3 regions of the Streptomyces sp. x-80 genome follow, and region 1 is predicted to be linked to each of the others. Evidence: riboswitches for the same ligand, from Rfam matches in the RefSeq annotation. Region 1 holds a riboswitch; each other region holds the start of a gene.
What was found. A riboswitch is a leader RNA that binds a small molecule or an ion and turns the genes downstream of it on or off. The one in region 1 is predicted to bind cobalamin.
Positions count from the first base shown of each region.

Region 2: it holds a riboswitch for cobalamin, as region 1 does, so the genes downstream of both, ACLJWH_RS09100 (ribonucleoside-diphosphate reductase subunit alpha) here and ACLJWH_RS00835 (CoA-acylating methylmalonate-semialdehyde dehydrogenase) in region 1, are expected to answer to the same signal.
Region 3: it holds a riboswitch for cobalamin, as region 1 does, so the genes downstream of both, ACLJWH_RS36370 (CbtB domain-containing protein) here and ACLJWH_RS00835 (CoA-acylating methylmalonate-semialdehyde dehydrogenase) in region 1, are expected to answer to the same signal.

Region 1 covers NZ_JAJPWM010000001.1:221,470-231,221, reverse strand. The annotation lists gene ACLJWH_RS00870 (RidA family protein) at 1-356, opposite strand, end outside; gene ACLJWH_RS00865 (winged helix-turn-helix transcriptional regulator) at 472-855, shown strand; gene ACLJWH_RS00860 (SDR family oxidoreductase) at 1,600-2,379, opposite strand; gene ACLJWH_RS00855 (bifunctional 2-methylcitrate synthase/citrate synthase) at 2,520-3,659, opposite strand; gene prpB (methylisocitrate lyase) at 3,680-4,585, opposite strand; gene ACLJWH_RS00845 (MmgE/PrpD family protein) at 4,585-6,105, opposite strand; gene ACLJWH_RS00840 (short-chain fatty acyl-CoA regulator family protein) at 6,289-7,719, shown strand; cobalamin riboswitch at 7,871-8,069, shown strand; gene ACLJWH_RS00835 (CoA-acylating methylmalonate-semialdehyde dehydrogenase) at 8,335-9,752, shown strand, end outside.
Region 2 covers NZ_JAJPWM010000004.1:217,454-227,205, reverse strand. The annotation lists gene ACLJWH_RS09110 (transglycosylase domain-containing protein) at 1-882, opposite strand, end outside; gene ACLJWH_RS09105 (ribonucleotide-diphosphate reductase subunit beta) at 1,056-2,156, opposite strand; gene ACLJWH_RS09100 (ribonucleoside-diphosphate reductase subunit alpha) at 2,156-4,603, opposite strand; cobalamin riboswitch at 4,765-4,924, opposite strand; gene ACLJWH_RS09095 (Uma2 family endonuclease) at 5,041-5,634, shown strand; gene mctP (monocarboxylate uptake permease MctP) at 5,728-7,350, opposite strand; gene ACLJWH_RS09085 (DUF3311 domain-containing protein) at 7,407-7,667, opposite strand; gene ACLJWH_RS09080 (GntR family transcriptional regulator) at 7,853-8,614, opposite strand; gene ACLJWH_RS09075 (extracellular solute-binding protein) at 8,895-9,752, shown strand, end outside.
Region 3 covers NZ_JAJPWM010000026.1:30,791-40,542, forward strand. The annotation lists gene ACLJWH_RS36340 (L-tyrosine/L-tryptophan isonitrile synthase family protein) at 1-963, shown strand, start outside; gene ACLJWH_RS36345 (hypothetical protein) at 1,582-2,550, shown strand; gene ACLJWH_RS36350 (NAD(P)/FAD-dependent oxidoreductase) at 2,547-3,590, shown strand; gene ACLJWH_RS36355 (ABC transporter ATP-binding protein) at 4,010-4,822, opposite strand; gene ACLJWH_RS36360 (FecCD family ABC transporter permease) at 4,819-5,880, opposite strand; gene ACLJWH_RS36365 (ABC transporter substrate-binding protein) at 5,970-7,049, opposite strand; cobalamin riboswitch at 7,308-7,456, shown strand; gene ACLJWH_RS36370 (CbtB domain-containing protein) at 7,495-7,716, shown strand; gene ACLJWH_RS36375 (CbtA family protein) at 7,738-8,496, shown strand; gene metE (5-methyltetrahydropteroyltriglutamate--homocysteine S-methyltransferase) at 8,872-9,752, opposite strand, start outside.

The sequences.
Region 1 (9,752 bases):
AGTGCCGCTACGCCCAGCAGCGTGGCCGGCGGGACCGGGGCGACCCCCAGTTTCGCGGCCGCCCGGGAGATCCCCTCCAGGAGCCGGGGCATCTTGTCGGGGGTCCAGTCGACGACGTAGACGGTCAGTTTCGCCACGTCGTCGAAGGAACCACCGGCCTCGGCCAGGGCGGTGCCGATGTTGAGGTAGCACTGCTCGACCTGCGCGGCGAGGTCGCCTTCGCCGATCGTGGCCCCCGCCGCGTCCCAGGCGACCTGCCCGGCGACGAAGACCAGTTTCGAACCGGATGCGATCGACACCTGCCGGTAGACGTCGGTCTCGGGCAATCCGCCGGGGTTCACCAGGGTGATGGCCATGGCTGCCTGCCTCCTTGTCGTGAGAGACCCCTGTGGTCTCTTGTGGCTACTCAGGAACCGTAGGAGAGTGGCCGCTGACATGGAAGAACGCACTTTTCGGTGACGGGGGAACCTCATGGTGACCAAGCAGTTCAAGGGCTCGTCCAAGGACGAAGCAGACCTGACACGCGCGGACTCGTTGGCGCGGGAGATCTTCTCGGACATCGCCAACAAGTGGGCGCTCCTGATCACCGAAACCGTGGGTGAACGCACCTTGCGCTTCACCGAGCTGCGCAACGAGATCGAGGGCATCAGCCACAAGATGCTCACCCAGAACCTGCGCATGCTGGAGCGCAACGGCCTGGTCGAGCGATGCGTGCACCCCACCGTGCCGCCGCGGGTCGAGTACACCCTCACGGAGCCGGGTCGAGCCCTGCGCGCGACAGTTGACGGAATGTGCGACTGGACCCACCGGTACCTCGGCCACATCGAGACCGCCCGCCGCCAATTCGACGTCTGACTGCCGGCGCACGCGCATGCCCGGGCCCCACTCGGGCGGTTCGCCGGGCCGGCCGTACGGGGCGCGCTCTTGGCTTTGGCCGGAGTCGGGATGCGGTTCCGTGGGGCTGGCGGTCCGGCAGAGACGTTCGCGTCACGCATGCGCAACTGACCGATCAGCGGCTGGAGTTCGGTCCGGTCCTCCCTGCCGGTCGGCGGGCTCGGCCCGTACCCTGGGCGGCTGCTTGTGCAGTTCCAGGGGGTGGTCCGGCGGTTCCGGGCAGGGCCGTCGGGGGCGGGAGATGCCCGAGCGGTTCGGTGCCTGGCGGTCCGTCCGACGAGGGAGTCATGGCCGCTCCGGAGGAAGCGCTGCCGCCCGGCGCAGCTTGCCCTGACTGCCGGACAGGCCGCCGGCACCCCCCGGTTCACCCCCGTCGGGAAGGTACGGGTCCGGCCCCCGGTCGGCCGTACCCGTACCCGGCCCGACGCAGTCGCCGACGACAGGCACACCCCTCCCGCGCCCGCCACGCCTCCCGCGCTCACGGCGCCCACCTGTGCGAACGCCGTATCGAAGCAAGCGGTCATCCCGGAGAGGAAGGACCAGGAGGAAGGACCAGGCCGCCAACCACGGGAAGCAAGGGCAGTCGGGGTGGCCGACGAGACATCGCCACCCGCTACGGCAGAACCCCGGGAGCCACCTCGCCGTAGTCCACCTCCGCGCCACGACAGGCCGACGTCAACGCCCCCGGTACGCACCCCGGGTGGATCACTCGGCCGCGATCGGTCCGAGGTAGGTACCGCCGGAGACGTCGATGGTCTGGCCGGTCACCCAGCGCCCCTGCGGACCCGCCAGGAAGCCCACCACGTCCGCGACGTCCTCCGGTTCACCGATCCGCCCGAGCGCGGTGATCGACTCAAGTTCGGCCGACGCCTCGGGAACCGTGGTGAAGCCGGCGGTCATGTCGGTCCGCACCACCCCGGGGGTGACCGTGTTCACGGTGATGCCACGCCGGCCCAGCTCGTTGGCGAGCGAGGGGCCGAGGGCCGCCAGCGCCGCCTTGGTGACGGTGTAGCCGATCTGGCCGGGGGCCGCGATCCGGATGGCCGCCGAGCCCATGTTGACGATCCGTCCGCCGTCCCGCAGCAGCGGCAGCGCCCGCTGGACCACGAAGATCGGCGTGCTCACGTTGACCGCCACCAGCCGCTCGAACTCCTCCTCGGTGAGCTGCCCGATCGAACTGACCGAGTGGATGCCCGCGTTGTTCACCAGGATGTCCAGGCCGTCCGCGCCGTGGTCCGCCAGCCCGGCGGTGAGCCCCTCGAACAACCGGTCCACCGCACCGCTCTCGCCGAACCGGGACTGCACCGCGAACGCCCGGCCGCCGGCCTCAGTGATCCGCCCCACGGTCTCCGCGGCGGCCGCGTCGTCGCCGCCGTAGTGGACCGCGACCAGCGCACCGTCGGCGGCGAGCCGCAGGGCGACCGCGCGCCCGATCCCGCGCGAGCCGCCCGTCACCAGTGCGGTCCTGCCGTCCAGTTCCCCCATGATCGCCTCTCCTCTCGTGATGCCCCGGTCGAACCCAGGAACGATTCAATCTACCCAGTTCGGAGAAGGCGTGTGCGGCAAGTAGGGGTGGAGGCCGCCCGCCTGACAGCTGTCTGCACCTCATCTCCCGCCCCGGCGCACTACCCGCCCGTCGCCGGCACCGCCCGCTGTCCCGGTCCCGCGTACGAGGCCAGGGGGCGGATCAGGGCGTTGTGGGCGAGCTGTTCGGTGATGTGGGCGGTCCAGCCGGTGATGCGGCTCATCACGAAGATCGGGGTGAAGGTGGGGGTGTCGAAGCCCATCAGGTGGTAGGCGAGGCCGGCGGGGTAGTCGAGGTTGGGGTGGATGTCCTTGCGGGTGAGCACGGCGTCGCGCAGGGCCGCGTGGAGCGCGGCCAGGCGGGTCGTCCCGGGGTCGGCGGCGCGGGTCACCAGGCGGTCCAGGGCGGCCTGCATGATGGGGACGCGGGAGTCGCCGTGCTGGTAGACGCGGTGGCCGAAGCCCATGATCTTGCGCTTGGCGGCCAGGGCCTCGTCGAGCCATTCCGCGGCGCGTTGCGGGTCGTCGATCTCCTCCAGCATGTGCATCACGGCCTCGTTGGCCCCGCCGTGCAGCGGGCCCTTGAGGGCCCCGATGGCGGCGGTGACCGCGCTGTAGAGGTCGGAGAGGGTGGAGGTGACGACCCTGGCCGTGAACGTCGAGGCGTTGAAGCTGTGTTCGGCGTACAGGATGAGCGAGATCTCGAAGCAGCGGACCACCTCGGGAGCGGGCACGCTGCCGAAGCACATCTGGAAGAAGTTCTGGGCGTAGCCGAGTTCGGGGTGCGGCGGGATCGGGTCCAGGCCCCGGCGGCGGCGCTGGTCGGCGGCGACCACGGTGGGCAGTTTCGCCAGCAGGGTCAGGGACTTGGCGTGGTGGGCGGCGAGGCTGCCGTCGTCCTCGGTGGGGTCCTCGGCGCCGAAGAAGCTGACCGCGGTGCGCAGCACGTCCATCGGATGGCACGTCTCGGGCAGTCTGGCGAGCAGTTCGGAGGTGGTGCGGTCCAGGGGGCGGAGGGCGCTTTCCCGGGCCCGGAAATCGCGTAGCTGGGCAGCGTCGGGGAGTTCGCCGTACCACAGCAGGTGGGCGACTTCCTCAAAGGAGCGGTGGGCGGCCAGGTCCTGGACGGGGTAGCCGCGGTAGGTGAGGGAGTTGGTCTCCGGGATCACGGTGGAGATCGCGGTGGTGTCGACGACGACGCCGGCGAGGCCGCGGTGGATCTCGGGTGTGGTGGTGGTCATGGCGTGGCCTCCGGTGCGGGTCAGGTGCCGGGCGGGAGTGTGAAGTCGAAGACGGCGGAGTCGAAGGTGGCGTACTCCTCGTAGCCGAGCACCTCGTAGAGCCGGGACCGGGTCTGTATCCGGGGCAGGAGGGATTCCTGGGTGCCCTCGGCGGCGAGGGTGCGCAGTCCGTCCTCGATCGCGCCCATCGCGAGGCGGAAGAGGGTGACGGGGTAGAGCGCGATGTTGTAGCCGAGGTTCTCCAGGGTGCGCGCGTCGAGGAGCCTGCTCTTGCCGAACTCGGTCATATTGGCCAGCAGCGGGACGTCGACGGCCGCGCGGAACGCCTCGAACTCGGCCTCGTCCGCGAGCGCTTCGGGGAAGATCGCCTCGGCACCCGCGTCCACGTACGCCTTGGCCCGGTCGATCGCGGCGGCGAGTCCTTCCACGGTGCGGGCATCGGTGCGGGCCATGAGGAGGAAGTCGGGGTCGCGGCGGGCGTCGGCGGCGGCCCGCACGCGGCGGGCCATCTCCTCGCGGGGCACGACGCCCTTGCCGTCGAGGTGACCGCAGCGCTTGGGGTTGACCTGGTCCTCCAGATGCAGGCCGGCGAGTCCGGCGTCCTCCATGAGCTGCACGGTGCGGGCGGCGTTCATGGGTTCGCCGAAGCCGGTGTCGGCGTCGATGAGCGCGGGCAGGTCGGTGACCCGGGTGATCTGCTGTGCGCGGGCGGCGGTCTCGGTGGAGGTGGTCAGGCCGATGTCGGGCAGTGCGAGGTCGGCGGCGAGCACGGCTCCGGAGAGATAGACGGCGTCGAATCCGGCCTCCTGGACGAGCCGCGCCGAGTACGGGTTGATGGCGCCCGGCATCCTCAGCAGACGGCCGGAGGCGAGGTGTTCGCGGAGGGCGCGGCGGCGGGACGCGGGGGTGGTGCGGGTGTGCAGCATCAGAACAGGCCCTTCGGGAGCTGTGCGTCGTATGCGGCGACCGCGTCCGTGTCGACGGCGGGGAACAGCGCGTCGAGGCCGTCGCTGTCCAGTTCGGCGAGGTGCCCGGCGGCGGCCAGGAACCTCTCCTGGCCGGCGGCGGCCACGATCCCCTCCGTCAGCGCGCGGAACTTGGCCGTGTATCCGGTCCGGTCGAAGGGGCGGGCCCCGGCGGGGTGTGCGTCGGCGACCGCGAGTTCGTCCTCGATGACGGTGCCGTCCGCGAGCGTGACCACCGCGCGTCCGCCGAACGCCCGGTGTGCCGGGTCGGGGTCGTGGTAGCGGCGGGTCCACTCGGGGTCCTCGACGGTGGAGATCTTCTGCCACAGGGCGACGGTCGAGGGCCGCTGCGCCCGTTCGGGGGCGTAGGAACGCTCGTGGTGCCAGCCGCCGTCCTCCAGGGCGACGGCGAAGATGTACGGCACCGAGTGGTCGAGGGTCTCGCGACTGGCCGTGGGGTCGTATTTCTGCGGGTCGCCGGAGCCGGAACCGATGACGTGGTGGGTGTGGTGGCTGGTGTGCAGGACGATCTCGCGGACGTTCTCCAGGGGTCCGGTCCGCTCCCGGAGCCGCCGGGCGAGGTCGATGACGGCCTGCGCCTGGTACTCGGCGGAGTGTTCCTTGGTGTAGGTGTCGAGGATGCCCCGGCGCGCTTCGCCGGGCTCCGGCAGGGAGACCGTGTACGCGCTGTCGGGGCCGTCCAGCATCCAGGCGAGGAATCCGTCCTCGCCCTCGTAGATCGGTGAGGGGGAGCCTTCGCCGCGCATGGCCCGGTCGACCGCCTCGATGGCGGCCTTGCCGGCGAAGGCTGGGGCGTACGCCTTCCAGCTGGAGATCTCGCCCTTGCGGGACTGCCGGGTCGCGGTGGTGGTGTGCACCGCCTGCTGGACGGCCTGACAGGTGGTCGCGGTGTCCAGCCGCAACAGGGCGCCGATGCCGCAGGCGGTCGCCGCGCTGAGGTGGGCGACGTGGTCGATGCGGTGCCGGTGCAGGCAGATGCCCTTGACCAGCGCGACGTGGATCTCGTACGCGGCGACGACGGCCCGCAGCAGATCCGCGCCGCCGCGTCCGGTGTGCTGGGCGACGGCGAGCAGCGGCGGGATGTTGTCGCCGGGATGGGAGTAGTCGGCGGCCAGGAACGTGTCGTGGAAGTCCAGCTCGCGCACGGCCGTGCCGTTGGCCCAGGCCGCCCACTCCGGTGACACCCGGGTATCCGCGGCGGTGCCGAAGAGCGAGGCACCGGGGGCGGCCCGGTGGGTGAGCGCCTGGGCGCGGGCGACCGCGACGGGGCGGCGGCGCAGGGAGGCGAGGGCGACCGAGGCGTTGTCGATGACCCGGTTGACCGCCATCGCCGCGGCTTCGGGGTCGAGGTCGGGGGCGTCCTGGGTGCCGGTGGCCACGGCCGCCAGTTTCCAGGCGAGCTGCTCCTCGCGGGGCAGCCGGTCGGCACTGGGGTGGACGCGTACCTGGTGATCGATCACGGGGCTCCTCGCGGCGTGCGGTGGTTCGGTGTACCGGATTCAGTCTTCCCCTCGCGCCACCGCGGCGCGACAGCTCCACAGTGCGGAATCCTGCCGTCCATGAGCTGCGAATCTGCGAATCCTGCAAAAGGTGCGGATGCTGCCTTCGCAGCACGGAGCGCAGGAGAGGACCTGGTCACCGCGATGGGACGGCCCGCAGGACGGAAGATCTACGCCCACGCCAAACTGCGCAGACTGCGCCGTGAGCGGGGCATGAACCAGGTGGAGCTGGCCCGCGCCCTGGGGCTGTCCACCAGCTATCTGAACCAGATGGAGCACAGTCAGCGCCCCCTCACCGCTCCGGTGCTGCTGCGGATCGCCGAGGTGTTCGGCGTCGATCCGGAGTTCTTCTCCGAGGCCGACGAGGAGCGGCTCGCCACCGCGCTGCGGGCGGCCCTGGGGGACGAGGCGTGCGGCGCCCCGGTGCCGCAGGAGGAGGCCGCCGATGTCGCGCGCGACCATCCCGAGGTCGCCCGCGCACTCGTCGCGCTGCATCAGCGCTACCGGGACGCCGCCGAACGGGTCGTCGCGCTCGCCGCTCCGGAGGACACCGCGGCCCTGCTGCCCATCGAGCCCCACGACGAGGTACGGGATTTCTTCTACGCCCACCACAACCACTTCGGTGATCTGGACGCCGCGGCCGAGCGGACCGCCGCGAGCCTGGGTCTCGGTCCGGCGGGGCGGGCGGCCGACGCGCTCGTGGACCTGCTCGCCGTCCGGTATCGCGTCAAGGTGGTCCAGGCCGATCCCGAACGGTCGGCCGACGCCCGGCACTTCGACGCCGGCAGCGGGCTGCTCCTGCTGTCACCGTGGCTCAGCGAGGGGCAGCGCGCCTTCCAGCTCGCCACCCAGCTCGCCCTCCTGGAACATGCCGCGCTGCTGGACGCCCTGGTGGCGGGCAGCGCACTCGGCTCGTCCCGGTCGGCGGGGCTGGCCCGGATCGGGCTGGCCAACTACTTCGCCGGCGCCCTGCTCATGCCGTACACCGCCTTCCACCGGGCCGCCGAGGAACTGCGTTACGACATCGAACTGCTCCAGGCCCGTTTCGGTGTCGGCTTCGAGACCGTGTGCCACCGGCTCTCCACCCTCCAGCGCACCGGCCACCGCGGCGTGCCCTTCTCCTTCCTGCGCGCCGACCGGGCCGGCAACATCTCCAAGCGGCAGTCCGCCACCGACTTCCACTTCTCCCGGCTCGGCGGCACCTGTCCGCTCTGGACGGTGTACGAGGCGTTCTCGGCCCCCGGCCGCATCCTCACGCAGGTCGCCGAAATGCCCGACGGCAAGCGGTACTTCTGGGTGGCCCGCACCGTCACCCGGGGCGGCTTCGGACACCGGGCGCCGCGCGCCGAGTTCGCCGTCGCGCTGGGCTGCGAACTCCGGCACGCCCAGCGCCTGGTGTACGCGGCGGGCATCGCCCTGGACGATCCGGGCTCCGCGACGCCGATCGGGCTGGGCTGCCGCATCTGTGAACGCCGGGACTGCGCCCAGCGGGCCCGGCCCCCGGCCGGCGGACGGCTGGCCGTCGACCCGGACCGGCGTACGCATGTGCCCTATCCGGTGATCGCGGACAGCTGAGCCGCTCGGGCGGCGACCGGGCCTGGCGGGGAACGGGGTGCGTGCGCCGGACGCGGGCCGCCGGCTCGGTCAGGTCTCCGCCCCCGAACCCCATACCGCGAGGTCAGTTGGCGGTGCACCATCAGGGGCGGCAGGCCGGGGGTGGACTTACTAGGACGTCCAACTATATGGTCGGGGCGAAGGCCCGCGGTGCAGGGAAGCCGGTGTGATTCCGGCGCGGTCCCGCCACTGTGACCGGGGAATACGCTCTTCGAGCTGGACAGGCCACTGACGGAGAAGTCCGTCGGGAAGGCCGGGGAGCGTGTGCTGATCCGGGAGTCAGGATACCTGCCGCGGGATGTTCCGTGTTGTCCACGAGGATGGAGCAGACACGCATGGCACCGGTGTGTATCCACGATTCTGGTGATCCGGCCCGGCGAGCACCGACAGCTCCCGCCTGAGGGCCGCCGAGCCCCGGGACTCCCCTGCTGAGCGGCCACCCTGCCGTACGCACCTGACCCGGTCGGCTCGCCGCCCTCCATGCCGTTCTCCCGCACCGCAGGTCCGCGCGCTCAGCCGCGCGCGTTCCGTGCCGTGTGGCCGTCCTCGGACCTCACCTGACGAGAGCAGGTACCCATGGCCCGTGAACATGTCCGCGCAGTCGCACGTGAGTTGACCCATTTCATCGGCGGAAAGCACACCCCGGGGACGTCGGGGGCGTTCGGCGATGTGTACGACCCCAATACCGGCGAAGTGCAGGCCCGTGTCCCGCTCGCCGACCGGGCGGAGACCGAGGCGGCGATCGCCGACGCCGCCGAGGCACAGCGCGGGTGGGGCGAGTGGAATCCCCAGCGCCGCGCGCGTGTGCTGCTCCGTTTCCTCCAGCTCGTCGAGGCCGAGCGGGACTCCCTGGCGCGACTGCTCTCCGCCGAGCACGGCAAGACGGTGGCGGACGCCCACGGTGACCTGCAACGCGGCCTGGAGGTCGTCGAGTTCGCCGCGGGCATTCCGCACCTGCTGAAGGGAGATTTCACCGACAACGCGGGGACCGGCATCGACGTGCACTCCCTGCGCAGCCCGATCGGTGTCGTCGCCGGCATCACCCCGTTCAACTTCCCGGCCATGATCCCGCTGTGGAAGGCCGCACCGGCGATCGCCTGCGGCAACTCCTTCCTCCTCAAGCCGTCCGAGCGCGACCCGTCCGTGCCGCTCCGCCTCGCCGAGCTGTTCCTGGAGGCGGGGCTGCCACCGGGCGTCCTGAACGTCGTGAACGGTGGCAAGGAGGCGGTCGACACCCTCCTCGAAGACCCGCGGGTCGGCGCGCTCGGCTTCGTGGGCTCCACGCCGATCGCCGCGCACATCTACGCCACCGCCGCCGCGCACGGCAAGCGCGCCCAGTGTTTCGGCGGCGCCAAGAACCACATGATCGTGATGCCGGACGCCGACCTCGACCAGGCGGTGGACGCGCTGATCGGCGCGGGCTACGGCTCGGCCGGCGAGCGGTGCATGGCCATCTCCGTCGCCGTGCCGGTCGGCGAGCGCACCGCCGACGCCCTGGTGGCGCGCCTCAAGGAGAGGATCGGCGCGCTGCGCATCGGCCGCAGTGACGACCCCGAGGCGGACTTCGGGCCCCTGGTGAGCCGCGACGCCCTGGAGCGGGTCCGTTCGTATGTGGATCTCGGGGTCGAGGAGGGTGCCGAACTCGTCGTCGACGGGCGGGACTTCCGCCTCGCCGGGCACGAGAGCGGATTCTTCGCCGGCGCGTCCCTCTTCGACCGGGTCACCCCGGCCATGCGGATCTACCAGGAGGAGATCTTCGGCCCTGTCGTGTCGGTCGTACGCGCGGCGGATTACGAGGAGGCGCTGCGGCTGCCCAGCGAGCATCCGTACGGCAACGGCGTGGCCATCTTCACCCGGGACGGCGACACCGCGCGCGACTTCACCCGCCGGGTGAACACGGGCATGGTCGGTGTGAACGTGCCGATCCCGGTGCCCGTCGCGTACCACACCTTCGGCGGCTGGAAGCGGTCCGGCTTCGGTGACCTCAACCAGCA
Region 2 (9,752 bases), on a different contig from region 1:
GATGAACTTGTTGGCGACATCGATGAGATAGCCGGTCTGGCCGGCCTGGCTGGTCGGCTTGGCCAGGGCGCGCGGCTCCGGGAACTCCCGGTACGTCGCCCGTTCCGCCTCGGTCATCCGGCCGGTCTCCACCTCCCGGTCGAGTATCCACTTCCAACGCGCCTCGGCCCGCTCGTGGTTGGCCTTGTTCAGACCCGGGTCGTACAACTCCGAGCCCTTCAACAGGGCGGCCAGCAAGGCACCCTGGCTGGCGTTCAGCTCCTTCACGTCGACGCCGTAGTACGCGTGCGCGGCCGCCTGGATACCGTACGAATCGCGGCCGAACCAGCTGGTGTTGAGATATCCCCGCAGGATTTCCTTCTTGTCCCGGTGATTGCTCAGTTTCAGCGCGATGAAGAATTCTTTGACCTTGCGGGTGACCGTCTGGTCCTGCGAGAGATAGGTGTTCTTCACGAACTGCTGGGTGATGGTGGAACCGCCCTGGGCGTCCTCGCCGGAGACCATGTTCACCACGGCGCGGGCGATGCCCTTGAGGGAGACGCCGGAGTCGCTGTAGAACGTCTCGTTCTCCGCGGCGATCACGGCGCGCTGGACGGATTCCGGCACCCGGTCGAGGGGGACGTTCTGCCGGTTGACGGCGCCGACGCTCACCATCTGGCTGCCGTCCGCCCAGTAATAGACCGTCGCCTCCTTCCGTGCGAGGGCGTTCTCGCCCGGTATGTCGACGTTGGCGTAGATGACGCCGAACGCCGCCGCGAGGGCGAGGACCCCGCATGCGAAGAGCCCGAGCCACTGTCTCCATGACGGCAGCCAGCGGCGCGGGCCCTCCCGTCCCCGACGTGGATAGTCAATGAACCGACGACGCCCCTTCGTGCCTTTCATGCCCACCTAGATGTGGCGGGAGAGGCTCCGGTTGCCGCCTGACCGAATGGTCGGCTTTGGGGGCGGCCGGGTGAAGAGGCGTCGCAGCGTGCGGTGTTGGGGATTCCGGGGTGGTGGGGAGTGTGCCGGGAGGGGGCTCCCGGCACACTCCCCGCACGTCTCCCGGGGTGGCCCTAGAACTCGTCGTCGAAGGAGACCGAGCCCTCGACGGCGGTCTGGTAGGCCGAGGCCCGGCGCTCGAAGAAGTTGGTCAGCTCCTGGACGTTCTGGAGCTCCATGAAGGAGAACGGGTTCTGCGAACCGTAGACCGGCGCGAAGCCCAGCCGCTGGAGCCGCTGGTCGGCGACGCACTGGAGGTACTCACGCATCGACTCGGTGTTCATGCCCGGCAGGCCCTCGCCGCACAGGTCCCGGCCGAACTGGAGCTCCGCCTCGACGGCTTCCTTGAGCATGTCCGTGACCTGCTGCTCCAGCGCCTCGTCGAAGAGGTCGGGCTCCTCGGCGCGCACCGTGTCGACCACCTCGAACGCGAAGTTCATGTGCATCGTCTCGTCGCGGAACACCCAGTTGGTGCCGGTCGCCAGGCCGTGCAGCAGACCGCGCGAACGGAACCAGTAGACGTAGGCGAAGGCCCCGTAGAAGAAGAGCCCCTCGATGCAGGCCGCGAAGCAGATGAGGTTGAGCAGGAAGCGCCGGCGGTCCGCCTTCGACTCCAGCTGGTCGATCTTCTCGACCCCCCCTTCCCCGTCCAGGGCGGCCATCCACTTGAAGCAGAACTGCGCCTTCTCCCGGATGGACGGGATGTTCTCCACGGCCGCGAAGGCGGCGGCGCGGTCGTCCGGGTCGGGGAGGTAGGTGTCCAGCAGCGTCAGATAGAACTGGACGTGCACGGCCTCCTCGAAGAGCTGCCGGGACAGATACAGCCGCGCCTCGGGGGAGTTGATGTGCTTGTAGAGCGTCAGCACCAGGTTGTTCGCCACGATCGAGTCACCGGTCGCGAAGAACGCCACCAGCCGGCCGATCATGTGCTGCTCACCCGGTGAGAGCTTGGCCAGGTCGGCCACGTCGGAGTGGAGGTCCACCTCCTCCACGGTCCAGGTGTTCTTGATCGCGTCGCGGTAGCGGTCGTAGAAGTCCGGGTACCGCATGGGGCGCAGCGTCAGCTCGAAGCCCGGGTCGAGAAGGTTCTTGGTACCGGTCGCGGCCCCGTTACCAGCGGCGACGGGGGCGGCGGGGGCCGGGACGGCGGTGTGGTCGGGGGAGGGGTGGGACATTACTGGCATGCCTCGCAGGACTCGGGGTTTTCCAGGGAGCAGGCGACGGCCTCGGGGTCGGTGGCCTGCTGCGGAACGGGGACGGTCGGGGCGGCGGTGGCGGCGGCGGTGCCACGCGCCGACTGGGCGATCCGGGTCGCCGGACGCGAGCGCAGGTAGTACGTCGTCTTGATGCCGCGCTTCCACGCGTAGGCGTACATCGAGCTGAGCTTGCCGATGGTCGGCGACGCCATGAAGAGGTTCAGCGACTGGCTCTGGTCCAGATAGGGCGTACGGGCCGCGGCCATGTCGATCAGGGCGCGCTGCGGGATCTCCCAGGCGGTCCGGTACCGCGCCCGGATCTCCTCGGGGATCCACCCGAGGTCCTGTACCGAGCCGTTGGCCTCGCGCAGCGCGTCACGGGTGCGCGCGTCCCACATGCCGAGCGCCTTGAGCTCCTCGATCAGATAGGTGTTGACCTGGAGGAACTCGCCGGACAGCGTCTCGCGCTTGAAGAGGTTGGAGACCTGCGGCTCGATGCACTCGTAGACGCCCGCGATGGAGGCGATGGTGGCGGTCGGCGCGATGGCCAGGAGGAGCGAGTTGCGCATCCCGGTCGCCGCGACCCTGGTCCGCAACGCGGCCCAGCGGTCCGCCCAGCGGGGCTCGGCGTCGGGGTAGTGGTCGGGGTGCAGCACACCGCGCGCGGTGCGGGTCGCGGACCACGCCGGGTGCGGGCCGTGCCGCTCGGCGAGGTCGGCGGACGCCTCGTACGCGGCGAGCATGATGCGCTCGGAGATCCGCGTCGACAGCTCCCGCGCCTCGGGCGAGTCGAAGGGCAGCCGCAGCCGGAAGAAGACGTCCTGGAGGCCCATCAGGCCCAGCCCGACCGGGCGCCAGCGGGAGTTGGACGCGCCGGCCTGCTCGGTCGGGTAGAAGTTGATGTCCACGACGCGGTCGAGGAAGGTGACGGCGGTGCGGACGGTCGCGTCCAGCCGCGCCCAGTCCATCTCACCGTCCTCGCCCAGGTGGGCCGCCAGGTTCACGGAGCCCAGGTTGCAGACGGCCGTCTCCCCGTCGTCCGTCACCTCCAGGATCTCGGTGCACAGGTTGGACGAGTGGACGACCTTGCCGGGCTCGGCGGTCTGGTTGGCGGTGCGGTTGGCGGCGTCCTTGAACGTCATCCAGCCGTTGCCGGTCTGCGCCAGGGTGCGCATCATGCGGGAGTACAGCAGCCGGGCGGGGATCTGCTTGAGCGCCTTGCCCTCGGCCTCGGCCCTGCGGTACGCGGCGTCGAACTCGTCGCCCCACAGGTCCACCAGCTCCGGCACGTCGGACGGCGAGAACAGCGACCAGTCGGCGTCCGCCTCGACCCGGCGCATGAACTCGTCCGGGATCCAGTGCGCGATGTTCAGGTTGTGCGTACGGCGGGCCTCCTCACCGGTGTTGTCGCGCAGCTCCAGGAACTCCTCGATGTCGGCGTGCCAGGTCTCCAGGTAGACACAGGCGGCACCCTTGCGCCGGCCGCCCTGGTTCACCGCGGCCACCGAGGCGTCCAGGGTGCGCAGGAACGGCACGATGCCGTTGGAGTGCCCGTTGGTGCCGCGGATCAGCGACCCGCGGGCGCGGATCCGGGAGTACGAGAGGCCGATACCGCCGGCGTGCTTGGAGAGCCGGGCGACCTGGTGGTAGCGGTCGTAGATCGAGTCGAGCTCGTCCAGCGGCGAGTCCAGCAGATAGCAGGAGGACATCTGCGGGTGGCGGGTGCCGGAGTTGAAGAGGGTGGGGGAGGAGGGGAGGTAGGAGAGCGAGCTGGTGAGGCGGTACAGCTCGGCGACATCGTCCAGCGCGGCCACGGAGTCGTTCTCCGCGAGACCGCAGGCCACCCGCAGCAGGAAGTGCTGGGGGGTCTCGATGACCTGCCGGGTGGTGGGGTGGCGCAGGAGATAGCGGGAGTGCAGGGTGCGCAGCCCGAAGTAGCCGAACCGGTCGTCGGCGCCGTCGGCCAGGGCCGCGTCGACCAGCGCGTCCAAGCGGGCCGCGTGGGTCCGCACGAACGCGGCGGTCGCGTCGGCGATCAGGCCCTCGCGGTGGCCGGTGTCGACCGAGGCGGAGAAGGAGACGGCGCCCTGGCCCGCGGCCTCCTCCGCGATGGCGAGGGTGAGCAGGCGCGCGGCGAGCTTGGAGTACTGCGGCTCGTCGCCGATCAGTCCGGCCGCCGCGTCGATGGCCAGTGACCGCAGCTCGGCCTCGTCGGAGCCGGGGTGCCGGCCGCGCAGCGCGGCGGCGGCCACCTTGCCGGGGTCGGTCGCGGTCAGGTCCTCGGTCAGCTCGGTCAGGGTGCGCAGCAGGGCGACCCCCGGACCGTCCTCGCCCGCTCCGGTGCGGCCGGCGGGGACGCCGAGCGTGGTCACCGCGGGCTGTCCGACCTCGGCGTCTGACGCGGGCTCCGTTGGCGCGATGGTCACGTGGTGCTCTCCCTCACTCGGCGGGGGCCAGGAGGGGCGGGGCGCGACGGGCGCACGCGGGCGTGCGGCACCCCGGTACGGTTCGGGGTGCGCGGGCACACCGCGCGGCGTCCACCGGCCCAACCCGCGAGGCCCGGACGTATCAACGCCCGCACCGACGGCGGCGCGGACGTACCGTCGGCAGGTCCTCGGACTCACGGGCGCGCGAAGGGGCCGAATGGCCATATATGCGCGCTCATACACCGTTGCGGGACAGTTCCGGATTCCCACCGGATTTCCCTGCGGCGACAGCGAGGACGAGCATACATGTGGGGGTGGCCCCTCGCGCGCACCCCCACATGTAGTGAGTCGTCAGTGATGGAGCGGTATCTGTCAGTGCTCGCCGCTATGGTTGATTTCAGGTTTCTTGCTACGTCTGACAGCGAGGAGAAGGCCCCATGGCCGCGCTCACCGACCGGCCGCACATCACGCTCACCGAGCACTTCGAAGAGGCCGCCCGGATACTCGCCCGCCGAGAGGAAGGCGCGCGGCTGGAGTTCGTCGACGGGCGGATCCGGAGCAGATCCCTGCCGGACGGGGACCACGGGCGGATCGTCGAGTGGCTGACGCGGCGCTGCCTCCGCTCACGCCCTGAGCTGTGGCTCCACCCGGGCCAGGGACTCAGGGTGCAGGCGCACCGCGGCGGCCGTGCCCGCCCGGACGGCTCGCTCGCGTCCAGCGAGGCGTTCGTCGGCCAGGGCGAATGGGCCGATCCCGACCCGGTGCTGATGGTGGTCGAGGTCGCCTCCTGCGACTCCGACTCCGGCACCGACCAGCACGACCGGGTGGAGAAGCCCCGCGCGTACGCGGAGACCGGTATCCCGTTGTACCTGCTGATCGACCGTCAAGCCTGTCAGGTGACTCTTTACAGCGAGCCCGACGGTAGCCGCTACGAGGACGTGCACACCGTCCCGTTCGGCAGGGCGCTCCGCCTGCCGGACCCGGTGGGCATCATGCTCGAAACCGAGGCGCTCAAGGACTGGGTGGGCTGAGCGCGCGCATGGCGCGCCGCGCCCCGGCACACCGACGGGCCGCCGCGCCCCGAGGGGACGCGACGGCCCGTTGACCGCGTGCGAGCCGCCGGCTCAGTGCCCGGCCGGGGAACTCACCGTGGCCGGGGGCAGATCGGGGGTGACGCCCTTGTCGCCGACGTCCGCGGTGTAGTCGGCGGGGCTGGTCTCGTCGACGCCGTCCGGGGCCTTCAGGGCCCGCAGGACGACCGTCAGCACGACCGTCACCAGGACGTTCAGCACGAACGCGGTGAGGCCGATGTAGCCGATCTGGCCGATACCGGGGATCTCCTTGCTGGAGCCGCCGAAGTGCGCCTGGGTGGGGCTGGCCACGCCGTACGCCGCGAGGGTGCCGTAGAGCATGCCGGCCGCCCAGCCGGCCAGCAGCGCCCAGCGGTGGAACCAGCGGGTGAACAGGCCGCCGACCAGCGCCGGCATGGTCTGGAGGATCCAGATGCCGCCCAGCAGCTGGAAGTTGATCGCCACGGTCTTGTCCATGGTCAGGACGAAGATCAGCGCGCCCACCTTCACCAGCAGGGAGACCAGTTTGGCGACCTTGTGCTCCTGCGCCGCCGTGGCGTCGGGCTTGAGGAAGTCCTTGTAGACGTTACGGGTGAAGAGATTGGCGGCGGCGATCGACATGATGGCCGCGGGCACCAGCGCGCCGATGCCGATGGCCGCGAACGCGACGCCGGCGAACCAGCTCGGGAACATGTCCGCGAACAGCTGCGGGATGGCCAGCTGCGGATTGCCCTGGATGTCCGTACCGGCCTTGATCGCCATGAAGCCGAGCAGCGCCAGGAAGCCCAGCATCAGGGAGTACAGGGGCAGGATGGTGGTGTTGCGGCGGATCACCTCGCGGCTGCGCGAGGAGAGCGTCGCGGTGATCGAGTGCGGGTACATGAAGAGCGCCAGCGCCGAGCCGAGCGCCAGCGTGGCGTACGCCCACTGGCTGCCGGCGCCGCTCACCAGCTCGCCGCGCGGTTTGCCGGTCGGCCCCGGCTGTGCGAACGCCTTCCCGGCCGCATCGAAGATCGCGTCGAAACCGCCCAGCTTGATCGGGATGTAGATGATCGCCACCGCGATGACGAGGTAGATCAGCCCGTCCTTGACGAACGCGATCAGCGCGGGTGCCCGCAGCCCCGAGGAGTAGGTGTAGGCGGCCAGCACGGCGAACGCGATCAGCAGCGGCAGGTCCTTGACGAACCAGCCGGTGTGCTCGCCGCCGCCGACGCCCAGCACGTCCAGGACGGCCTGGATGCCGACAAGTTGGAGCGCGATGTACGGCATCGTGGCCAGGATGCCGGTGAGCGCGACGGCCAGCGACAGGCCCTTGGAGCCGAAGCGGCCGCGTACGAAGTCGGAGGTGGTGACGTAGCCGTGCCGGTGCGACACCGACCAGAGCCGGGGCAGGAAGGTGAAGATGAGGGGGTAGACGAGGATCGTGTACGGGACGGCGAAGAAGCCGGCCGCGCCCGCCGCGTAGATCGCCGCCGGGACGGCGACGAAGGTGTACGCGGTGTAGAGGTCGCCGCCGAGCAGGAACCAGGTCACCCAGGTGCCGAAGCTGCGGCCGCCCAGGCCCCATTCGTCGAGGTTCGCGGACTGTTCGGCCTTGCGCCAGCGGGCGGCCAGGAAGCCCATGACCGTCACGGCCACGAAGAAGAACACGAAGACGGCGAGTGCGACGCCGTTCACGCCCTTGGCCGCGGCGGCGGCCAGCTCACCGGGCCCGGTTGGAGGGAGCGCCACGGTCACTTGGCCGCACCGCCCTTGCGGGCGCGCTGCTCACGCAGCACGAGCCGGTACGCGAGCAGCGTCAGCGCGGTCGAGATCAGTACCCAGAGCATCTGGTACCAGTAGAAGAACGGGACCCCGATGAGGGTCGGCTCGACCTTGGCGTACGAACTCACCCACAGCATCGCCACGAACGGAGCGATCAGGCATACGGCGGCCACCACACGTGTGGGGGTGACGACCGGTCCGGTATCCGGTGATTCGGCTGGCTCTGGCATGGTGACGGCTCCGTCCCTGGCGATCTCCTGTGTGATCGGCTAGGAAATCTATGGCAGGGGCGTGGCACACGTCACTAGCTGTCCGCATATCAGTACGGAAACGGCGCCGTTCCCGGTGGCGGCGCCGTTGCCGCGTCGGTGGCGGCGGGACCCCGGCCGGGAAACCGCCGCCGTCCGTGGGCCGTTCAGTCGGTGGGGCGGCGCAGCCGGGCGACGAACTTGTAGCGGTCGCCGCGGTAGACCGAGCGCACCCACTCCACCGGCTGCCCCTGGGCGTCGACGGAGTGCCGGGAGAGCATCAGCATCGGCAGCCCGACGTCGGTGCCCAGCAGACCGGCCTCGCGCGGGGTGGCGAGCGAGGTCTCGATGGTCTCCTCGGCCTCGGCGAGCCGTACGTCGTAGACCTCGGCGAGCGCGGTGTAGAGGGAGGTGTACTTGACGAGGTTGCGGCGCAGCGCCGGAAACCGTTTGGCCGAAAGATGGGTGATCTCGATCGCCATCGGTTCGCCGCTGGCCAGCCGCAGCCGCTCGATGCGCAGCACCCGGCCGCCGGCGGTGATGTCCAGCAGCCCGGCCAGCCGGTCGTCGGCGGTGACGTAGCCGATGTCCAGCAGCTGCGAGGCGGGTTCCAGGCCCTGGGCGCGCATGTCCTCGGTGTAGGAGGTCAGTTGCAGCGCCTGGGAGACCTTGGGCTTGGCGACGAAGGTGCCCTTGCCCTGGATGCGCTCCAGGCGGCCCTCGACGACCAGCTCCTGAAGGGCCTGCCGCACCGTCGTGCGGGAGGTGTCGAACTCCGCGGCGAGGGTGCGCTCGGGCGGGACCGGGGTGCCGGGTGGCAGGGTCTCGGTGATCTCCAGCAAGTGCCGCTTGAGGCGGTAGTACTTGGGCACGCGGGCGGTCCGCGCGCCGCTGCCGCCGTTCTCGGCACTGCCCCCGTCGGTCTCCATGACCCGCCTCTCCGACTCCTGACGCGCTGCCGTCACCGGCTCCTCCGTACGTAGCGGCTCACATCGTGGCACGGCCGCGACTCCCGTGTTCACCTGCTGGTCCCGGCCTGCCAGATGTCGGTCCGGTAACGGACCTGACAGCGACTCTTATACACCCTTGACACCCCAAAAGGTCTAGGCCAAGCTGCGGGAACTGGTCTAAACCATTAAAGACCACATCCGGCCTTTAGGGGAGAGCGCAATGAAGCGTGGACTCATAGCAGCGACGGCAGTCGCGGGAATGCTGGTGAGTGTCGCTGCCTGTGGGTCCAGCGACACCAAGAAGGCGAGTGCCGACGGCTTCAAGGGCCAGAAGCTGACCGTCTGGGTGATGTCGGGTTCCAATCCGGAGCAGTGGACCAAGCAGGTCTCCGAGCAGTTCACGAAGAAGACCGGTGCCACCGTCGACTTCAAGGTCCAGCAGTGGAACGGCATTCAGCAGAGGCTGAGCACCGCCCTTTCCGAGGACACTCCGCCGGACATCGTCGAAATCGGCAACACCCAGACCGCTTCGTACGCCAAGGCCGGTGCACTCGCCGACCTCGGCGACCTGAAGAAGGAAATCGGCGCCGACTGGAACGATGCCTTCAACAAGGCCGCGATGGCGGACGGAAAGCAGTACGCGCTTCCGTGGTACGCCGGAAACCGCGTCGTGATGTACAACAAGAAGATCTGGGCCGAGGCCGGTCTCAAGGACACGCCCAAGACCCGCACCGAGCTCTTCAAGGCATTCGACACCATCAAGCAGAAGACCGACGCCGAGCCGCTCTACCTCCCCGGCCAGAACTGGTACTTCTTCGACGGTCTGACCATCGGCACCGGCGCCGACCTGGTGAAGAAGGACGGCGACAAGTGGGTCTCCAACCTCGGTGACCCCAAGGTCTCCAAGGCCATGGACATCTACAAGCAGTACCAGGCGTTCAGCGCCGCGCCGAAGAACAAGGACGAGGCCACCCCGCAGCAGGCCGAGGTCTTCGCCAAGGGCAAGACCGGCGCCGTCATCGCCATGGGCTACGAGGCCAAGACCGCCATCGCGGCCAACCCGAAGATCAAGGACGACATCGGCTTCTTCACCATCCCCGGTGAGACCGCCGACAAG
Region 3 (9,752 bases), on a different contig from region 1:
ACCCCTCCCCAGCCCCCGCCGGGCGACCCCGCCGCACACCTGGCCACCTGTCACGCCATCCTCGCCACCCTCCTGCCGTACCGGCGCACGCTGGACACCGGCCACGGCCTCGGCCCCGACGCGTACCCGGCCCAACTGCGCCAGCTCGCCCCGCGGGTCGCGGCGGGCGAGCCGGTCCTGTTCACCCTGCCGGGCTTCCCCTGCAAGTCCCCCAACCCGGCAAAGGTCCTCGGCCACCTCCCGGACGAGGGCGAACGGCTCTCGCTGCGCTTCCTCGACGACCTCTGCGCCCGCGTCACGGCCGTGCACCCGCCCGGCGCCCGCGTGCTCATCTGCTCGGACGGGCACGTCTTCAGCGACCTCGTCCACGTCCCCGACCGGCATATCGACGCCTACGGCGACGCCCTGCGCGCCCTGATCCGCGACGAGGGCCTGACCCACCTGGACGTCTTCGACCTGCGGGACGTCTACGGGGACCTCCCGAACGACGAGAAGCGGTCCCGGATCCACGCACGCCACGCACCGTCCCTGGAGACCCTGCGCGCCCGGACGCGCGGCGACGAGCCGACCCGGCGGCTCTACCAGGGCATCACCCGGTTCCTCTTCGAGGACACCGTCTCCTTCACCGGCTCCCGTTCGGCGTTGCAGCGCGACTGCCGCACCCGCGCGTACGGCGTCATCCAGCGCAGCCGCGCCTGGGGCGACCTGATCGCCGCACATCACCCCGACGCGTGTCGGCTCTCCATCCACCCGCAGCCACGGGGCTCGGCCAAGTTCGGCATACGCCTGCTCGACGCCCCCGACGTATGGCTGACGCCCTGGCACTCCTGTCTGCTCCGGCACGCGGACGGCCGACGGGAACTGATGCGGCGGTCCGACGCCGAACGGCTCGGCCGCCTGGTCCTGCGCCAGGGACGGCCGAGCCATTACGAGGCCACCGGCGCGGTGAACGGTGGACGGTGACCGGTGCGGGGCCGGTCGCCGGATCTGCGACGGCCCGCTGGGAGCCTGTCGGATGGCCGGCCGTGACCGGTGAGTGACCGGTGAGTGAGCAGGTCCGCGTGTTCGTCGGGTAGGGCGGAGGCTCCGGAACGATCGCGTGGTGTGTGCCGGTGCGACAACTCCGGGGCTGTCAACGGCTCATGTGTCCAGTTGCACGGCCCGGCCGATCCGGTTCCGCGGCCCGCGCGCGGCCGGCGCCCGGCGCCGTGCCGTCCGATCCAGCAGGAAGGGCCCGGGAGCTGTCCCGTGTCCGAGTCCTCGGTGAAGTGACCGAAACGCGTGCGCTGTTCCGCACTCGGAAAGGTGGCGGGCACCGCCCACTCCTTGATCGTCGGCGTGCTGCGCAGGCGAAAGTGCCGGGGAGTGGGGCGGGGCGGGGCCGGTCCCTTGGTTCGATAGTCGGCCGTGTGGGACAGCCCGCAGACTGAGGTTCACGGGCATGGATGGGCCCGAATTCTTCTTGTGGCGGGTGGGGAAGGCGTGTTGTTCTCGTGCGGAAGTGACAAATGTGGCTTGGAACGCCTTCCTGTCTCCCGTGACACGGAAGGTGACACCTCGTCGGAACGTAAGGGGAGAACCTTGTCTGAGACGTTACCCGGACGGCGCATCGAGATAGCTTGGCCCGGTTTAGGTTTCACCGTCACCGCGGAACTCGACGATCGCAACCCCGAGTTGGCCGCTGCGCTGTGGGAATCGCTGCCCTACCAAAGCCTCCAGGGGCACGCGCTGGTGGCGGGAGAGCACCTGTATCACGTGGCGCCGATCCACTCCCTGTTGCACACCCACGCGTCCTACAAGATCGCCGATCGGCGTGAGGCGCCCAACGGGACGGTGTTCTGTTCCGCGCTCCAGCATCTGGGTATCAAGTACGGCGAGTTGACCGAACCGATGCCGGCGGCCCCTGTGGGCCAGGTCCTGGCGGAGGACATATCGACTCTGCTCGAAGCCGGACAGGCCGTCTGGGAGGCGGTCTACTCGACGAAGAAGCAGATCCTGGTGGAGGTCCGCCAGGCGGGCACCTCGGGCGGCCACGGCATCCCCCGGCTGACCGCCGCCCACGCCGAGGCGAACCAGCTGATCCACGACGTGCACACCGAGACGGAGCGGATCTGGTTGTCCGAACCTCCTGAGCTCGGCGACATGCACCGCGGCTGGATCCCCTCCAGGGCCGGGACCCACGAGACGGTTCTGTCCACCCTTCTGTTCGTCAACGGCGAGACCCGCCCGCTGGGGTACGCCTCCTACGGTGGCCTGATCCGAGCCGCGGTCGCGGACATGCCGATGGACTCCGTGCGCCAGATGGCACGCCTGCTGGTCGGTGTCCCGGCCGAGTTCCTGGGCTACTGCGGTCTGGAGAAGCTGTGGGACTTCACCCAGCGCTTCATGTCCTGCCTGGACCACCTCGACCGTGACGACTTTCTGGCCGTGGCGAGACACATGGCCCTCTACATCAACTGCCTGGGGGGCTGGAACCTGCATCTGTTCCCGTGGGACGCCGCGGACCCGCTGCGCCAGCAGCGCCGCACCGAAGTGGAGCAGCCGGCATGAGCGAGCTGCCCGAACGCACCGACGCCCTCGTCATCGGCGGAGGGGTCATCGGCACCTCGGTCGCCTGCCATCTCGCCGAGGCCGGTGTCGGCACCGTCCTGCTGGAGCGGGGCACCCTCGGATCGGGGGCGTCCGGGGCCACGGCGAACGTCGTGCGCACCTTCTTCCCCGGCGACGCCCGCACCGGCAGCCTCGCCGTCCGCAGCCTGGCGGCCTACCGCGCCTTCGCCGAGCGAACCGGATCTCCGCTCGGCCTGCAACGCGTCGGGTTCATGGTGCTGTTCACCGAAGAAGAGCAGGTGGAGAAGTTCCGCCGCGACCACGCCGCGCAGCAGGCCGCGGGAGTGGACGTCAAGCTCGTGAGCGCGTCCGAAGCGGCGCGCCTCAACCCGCTGCTCGACGAGCGCACCGTCCTGGCGGCGGCCTGGTCGCCCGAGGCGTACTCCTGCGACCCCGCCGCGATCGTGCGTGGCTACGCCGCGGCCGCCCAGGAGGCCGGCGCCGTCGTGCGCACGGACGCCCCCGTCACCGCCATCGACCCCGACGGACGGGTCCACACCCCCGCGGGCAGCATCCTCGCCGAGAACATCATCTGCGCGGCCGGACCCTGGGCGGGGGCGGTCGGCGACATGGCCGGCGTCCACCTCCCGGTGACCCCGGAGCCCACTGAGCTGCTCCTCGCCGACCCTCCCGCCGAGCCGCTCACCAACCTGCCGATGACCCTGCACCCCACCAGACTGCGGATCCGCGCCTGGAAGGACCGCATCCTCGTCGGGATGGGCCGCCCCCGGCAGGACGAATCCCGGGAGGACTGGCTCCAGCGGCTGTCGCAGCAGCTCGGCACCACCTACCCGGCCCTCGCGGGCATCCGCCTTCGTCGCGGATGGAGCGGTTCCTTCGACTCCAGCAAGGACGGGGCCGCCCTCATCGGCCGGGACCCCGACCGCCCCTTCTTCTACGCGGCGGGATTCTCCGGCACGGGACTGTGCCAGGCCCCCGCGGCCGGAGAGCTACTCCGCGACCTCTACCTCGGCAAGTAGCGTTGCACTGCCGGTCCCCTCGCCGTGTGGAGACGATCTGGATTCCGTCTTCACATGATCTTGAGTCGCGGATCACGCTCGGGTGATACGTCACCATGAACTGTCCGATGCGGAGCGGGCCTTCGTGCAGCCGTCGCTGCCCCGGCGGTAATGGGGCAGCGACGGCTGGACGGCTGGACGACCCGATGGTCCGCAACGGGATCGGGCGGAAGTCCGGACAGGTACGGCCCGGCGGGACGCCGCCGGGTCGGACGGCCTCCCGCATCGCATCGGTCAGGCCGGACGGACAGCATGAGCCGCTGACGGCCCTGGAATTATCGCGCTGGCACACACCACGCGATCATTACGGGGCCTCCGCCCTGCCCGACGAACACGCGAACCTGACACACTCCGATCACGGCCGGTCACCCGACAGGCTCTCAGCCCTCGCCGTCGGGCGCCCCGCCGGACGCGGGGGAGGACGGCAGCCGCCGGTGGTCGAAGGCGATCAGCGGGTCTCCGGTGAGCGGGTGCTCGGTCACCGCGGCCCGCACCCCGAACACCTCGGCCAGCAGCTCGGGCGTCAGCACCGCGCGCGGCGCGCCGGACGCCACCACCCGCCCGCCGTGCAGCACATGCAGCCGGTCGCACAACGACGCCGCGGCGTTCAGATCGTGCAGCGAGATCAACGTGGTACGGCGCTGCGCCCGCAGCAGCGCGAGCAGCTCCACCTGGTGCCGTACGTCGAGGTGGTTGGTGGGCTCGTCCAGTACCAGCACGTCCGGATCCTGCGCGAACGCCCGTGCCAGCAGCACCCGTTGACGTTCGCCCCCGGACAGCGCCGCGAAGCGGCGGGCGTCCTGCCCCGCCATGCCGACGGCGGCCAGCGACCGGGCCACCGTCTCCCGGTCGCCGCGGTCCTCGCCGGCGAAGGCCCGTTTGTAGGGCGTCCGGCCCATCGCCACCACTTCCCGCACGGTCAGTTCGAAGTCGCTGCCGCGCTCCTGCGGCAGCGCGGCGACATGCCGCGCGGTCTGCCCCGGCGTCAGCGTGCGGATATCGGCGCCGGCCAGCAGGACCCGTCCGGCGGCGGGCCGCAGATGCCGGTAGACGGTCCGCAGGACGGTGGACTTGCCGCTCCCGTTGGGGCCGACCAGCCCCGCGATCTCGCCCGCCGCGGCCATCAGACGCACCCCGGCGACCACGTTGCGGCCCGCGTAGGCGACATGCAGATCCTCGATTCCGACGTTCACCGGCCCGCCGCCATCCGCCGGTCCAGGAGGAACAGCAGGGCCGGGGCCCCGATCATCGCGGTGACCACACCCACCGGCAGTTCCTGGGTGTCCATCGCCGTACGGCACACGATGTCCACCACCACCAGCAACAGCGCACCGGTGAGCGCGGAGAGCGGCAGCAGCCGCCGGTGATCACCCCCGACGACCAGCCGGCACAGATGCGGCACCATCAGCCCCACGAAGCCGACCGCCCCGGACACCGCGACCAGCACACCGGTCAGCAGACTGGTCACCACGAACAGCTCCCGGCGCAGCCGGGTGACGTCCACGCCGACCCCGGCGGCCGTTTCGTCGCCCATGATCAGCGCGTTCATGGCACGGGCGCGCGCCTGGAGCGCCAGCAGCCCGGCCGCCACCGCGAGGACGGGCGGCCACAGCACCTGCCAGGTCGCCCCGCTCAGACTCCCCATGAGCCAGAACAGCACGCTGCGCGTCTGCTGTTCGTCACCGGCCTGGAGCACCAGATAGCTGGTGAATCCGGAGAGGAACTGCCCGATCCCCACCCCGGCCAGCACCAGGCGCAGCGGCGAGAAGCCCCCGCCCCGCCGGGCCATGAACCACACCAGCGCGAACGCGGCGAGCGCCCCCGCGAAGGCGGCCGCCGACAGCCCCAGCCCCAGCAGGCCGCCGGTGCTCGCCCCCAGCACGATCGCACCGACCGCGCCGAGCGACGCGCCGTTGGAGATACCCAGCAGATACGGGTCCGCCAGCGGATTGCGCACCAACGCCTGGGTCGCCGTCCCCACCAGCCCCAGCCCGGCACCGACGAACGCCGCCAACAGGGCCCGTGGCACGCGGAGTTGCCACACGATCAGATCGTTGGTACCCGGCCGGGGCGCCGCGCCCCCCAGCCGCCGGAACACCACCGACCACACCCGGTCCGGCGCGATGTCCGTGGCGCCCAGGGACACCGCGACGGTCAGCGCCACCACCAGGGCGGCACCCAGCCCCACCGCCAGCACCCCGGTCCGCACACCGCGCCCGGCACGCCCGGCGGTGCCGTCCCGTACGGGGATGTCCTCGCGCACGGGGATCTCCTTTCGTACGAGGTCCCGCTGCCGTACGGGGGGCTTCTCGCCGGCCCGCACCGCGGGGCGCGCCCCCACTACCGGGCCGCCGCGAACTCGGCCGGGTAGAGGGTGTGCGCGATCTCCTCGACCGCGTCCGCGTTGCCGACACCGGCGATCGTCGTACGCTCCGAGCCGATCCGCAGGAACTTCCCGTCCCGCACCGCCTTGAGCTCCTTGGTGGCGGGGAAGTCCTTCAGAAAAGCCGCGGCCTCCTCGAACGCCTTCCGGTTCGCGGCCGCGTCCCCGCGGTTGCGTACGGCCAGCTGGATCCAGTCCGGGTTCTTGTCGACCACGTCCTCCCACGACACCCGCTGGAAGGCGCCGTCGCAGCCGCCGAAGACATTGCGGGCCCCGGCCTGGTTGATCACCGCGTTGGCGACCTGCTTGCCGCAGACGGCGATCGGCTGCTTGGTCCCCGCGTCGAAGTCGAAGAAGAAGTAGCCCGGCCGCCGCTCCGGCGGCACGTCGCCGATCGCCTTGTGGACCGCGGCGACCTTCGCCCGCATCCCCGACACGAGTTCCGCCGCCCGCTTCGAGGTCCCCGTCACCGCGCCCAGCCGGGTGAGGTCGCCCTCCACACCGGACAGGTCCCGCTGCGGCTCCTTGGCCATCGGCGCACAGGCGGTGGAGGCCAGATAGATGTGCCGGATCCCCGCCGACGCGAACTCCGCCGCGGTCGGCGCGTCACCCGCCCCGCCCATGTGCTCCATCGACGCGAACGTGTCGATGTAGAGATCCGCCCCGGAGCCCAGCAGCTTCTCCTTGGGAATCACCGCCTTCCCCAGCACCGGCACCCGCTGCGCCCGTGCGTCGAGATCCGCGGGCAGGGTGCCCTTGCCGGGCGGGAATCCCGTTCCGACGACCCGGTCGCCCGCCCCCAGTCGGAGCAGCATCTCCAGGGCGGCGGCATTGCTCGTCACGATCCTGTCGGGCGCCGCCGGGAACGTGGTCGGCACGCCCTGACAGTCCGTGACCCGCACCGGAAACCCGGAGCCGCCGCTCCCCGCGGCAGCCGGCCCGGCCCCCTTGACGCCGTCCACGGCACCGCCGCCACCGCACGCCGTGGCGGCCACCGCGACCACCACCGCGAGCCCGCACATCTTCCCAGGACGCATGGACCATCTCCTCTACCACTCACCAGCCGACGGGCCACGGACGCGACCCGGCACAGGTAGTCGGCCGGACCCGCCTCCCGGTTCCCGCCTCCCGGCCGACGCCATGTCACGGACCGCACGGCGGACGCGGTGTGGCCGCTACGGCGTCCGGACGGTGCCGATCGCCGACCGGGAACCGCCACGTACCGGGGCACCTGCCGGGGTCGTGCCGGCCGCAGCCGCGGACCGTGGCCACCGGGCCCGGTCTTGGCCATGTACCCGACACGGGGTACCGTCGGTCCGTTATCGACGAGGGTGTGGCGGAAGCCGGTGGAAATCCGGCACGGTCGCGCCACTGTGAGCGAGACGGCGAGCCCCCCGGGCGGGCCGTCACGTGAGTCAGACACGCCGCCCTCGTCCAGTGCACCACCGATATGGGACGCGAACTCCCAGAGGAGGCCCTGCCATGGCGCAGCATGTCGCCCAGCCGACAGCCACCACCCCCGTCGCACCCGCCAAGCTGCCGCTGACAGCGATAGCCCCCTGGGCGGTCTTTTTCGGCATCCTGATGCTCGTCCTGCTGTACTTCGTCGGCGCCGAGCAGGGCGCCACCTCCGTGATCAGCGGTGCGGACGTCCACGAATGGGTACACGACGGACGCCACCTGCTCGGCTTCCCCTGCCACTGACGCGAGGGACGCCGCATACCCATGAACTCCGCAACGGTAAGAAACCTGCTCGTGCGGGGCATGCTCGCCGGCCTCACGGCCGGGGTGCTCGCCCTGATCGTCGCCTACTTCCTCGGTGAGCCGAACGTCGACGGCGCCATCGGCTTCGAGGAGGCCCACGCCCCGGCGCATGAGCACGAGGTCGAGCTCGTCTCCCGCGGCCTCCAGTCCACCGCCGGCCTCGCCACCGGTGTCCTGGTCTACGGTGTCGCGTTCGGCGGCATCGCCGCGCTCGCCTACTGCTTCGCGCTCGGCCGCGTCGGCCGCCGCACCCCGCGGGCCACCGCGCTGCTGCTGTCCGGCTGCGCGCTGCTCGCCGTGTACGTCGTGCCGTTCCTGAAGTACCCGGCCAACCCGCCGTCGGTCGGCGAGCCCGACACCATCGGCAGGCGCACGACCCTGTACTTCCTGATGATGCTGCTCAGCGTGCTCCTCGCGATCGCCGCCACCCTCCTGGGCAAGCGGCTCGTCCCACGACTGGGCGCCTGGTACGCCACGGTCGTCGCGGTGACGGCCTTCGCCCTCGTGATCGGGCTGGCGTATGCCTTCCTGCCCGTCACCAACGAGGTGCCGAAGAACTTCCCCGCGACCCTGCTGTGGCGGTTCCGCCTCTCCGCCCTCGCCATCCAGATCACCCTGTGGGGCGGTTTCGGCCTCGCCTTCGGCGAACTCGCCGAGCGGTTCCTGGCCCCCAAGCCCGCGCCGGCCGCACCGGGAGCGGCGGTCGCCGCCTCGGACTGACCGACCCGAAGCCACCAGGGAGAGGGCCCGCGGAACCATCCGGGGGCCCTCTCGCGTTCTCCGGACACCGACGCCCCGGACGACGGACATGACCCATCGACGACGCCGACCACATCGATCACACCGACCAGCCCGACCAGACCGATCAGGCAGGGCGTACGCGCAACTGATCGTGAGCCGACGACAGTAGCGAGCGGCGCCGGCTTCGCCACGGTGCGGGCACTCCACGACACCGGGTCAGCTCACGGCCGCCGCCAGGGGCGGACCACCGAACCGCCGGAAGGCCGCCGCAGGGCGAGGCCGGTGCGCACAGTGCGCACCGGCCTCGCCCCGGATCACGCGCGGTCAGTACACCGACGGCTCACGGCTCACGGCTCACAGCTCACCGCGGATCGTGCGCGCGGCGGCGACCAGGTTCTCCAGCGAGGCACGCGTCTCGGGCCAGCCACGGGTCTTGAGGCCACAGTCGGGGTTGACCCACAGCCGTTCCGCCGGCAGGGCCTCAAGTCCGGTGCGCAGCAGGGCGGTGGCCTCCTCGGCGCTCGGCACGCGCGGGGAGTGGATGTCGTACACGCCGGGGCCGGCCTCCCGCGGGTAGCCATGGGCCGCCAGCTCCCGGGCGACCTGCATATGGGACCGGGCGGCCTCCAGACTGATGACATCGGCGTCCAGATCGTCGATGGCCTCGACGATGTCACCGAACTCCGCGTAGCACATATGGGTGTGGATCTGGGTGGCCGGCCGCACCCCGCCGGTGGTGAGCCGGAAGGCTTCCGTGGCCCACCCCAGATAGGCGGACCGGTCGGCGGTGCGCAGCGGCAGGGTTTCGCGCAGGGCGGGCTCGTCCACCTGGATGACCGAAGTCCCCGCCGCCTCCAGGTCGTTCACCTCGTCGCGCAGCGCGAGGGCGACCTGGCGGGCGGTGTCGGCGAGGGGCTGGTCGTCGCGGACGAAGGACCAGGCGAGCATGGTGACGGGGCCCGTCAGCATGCCCTTGACCGGGCGGTCGGTGAGGGACTGGGCGTAGGTCGTCCAGCGCACCGTCATCGGCGCGGGGCGCGAGATGTCCCCGGCGAGGATCGGCGGCCGCACGTAGCGGGTGCCGTACGACTGGACCCAGCCGTGCTGGGTGGCGAGGTAGCCGGTGAGCTGTTCGGCGAAGTACTGGACCATGTCGTTGCGTTCGGCCTCGCCGTGCACCAGGACGTCCAGCCCGGCCTTCTCCTGGAAGGAGATCACCTCCCGGATCTCGGTCT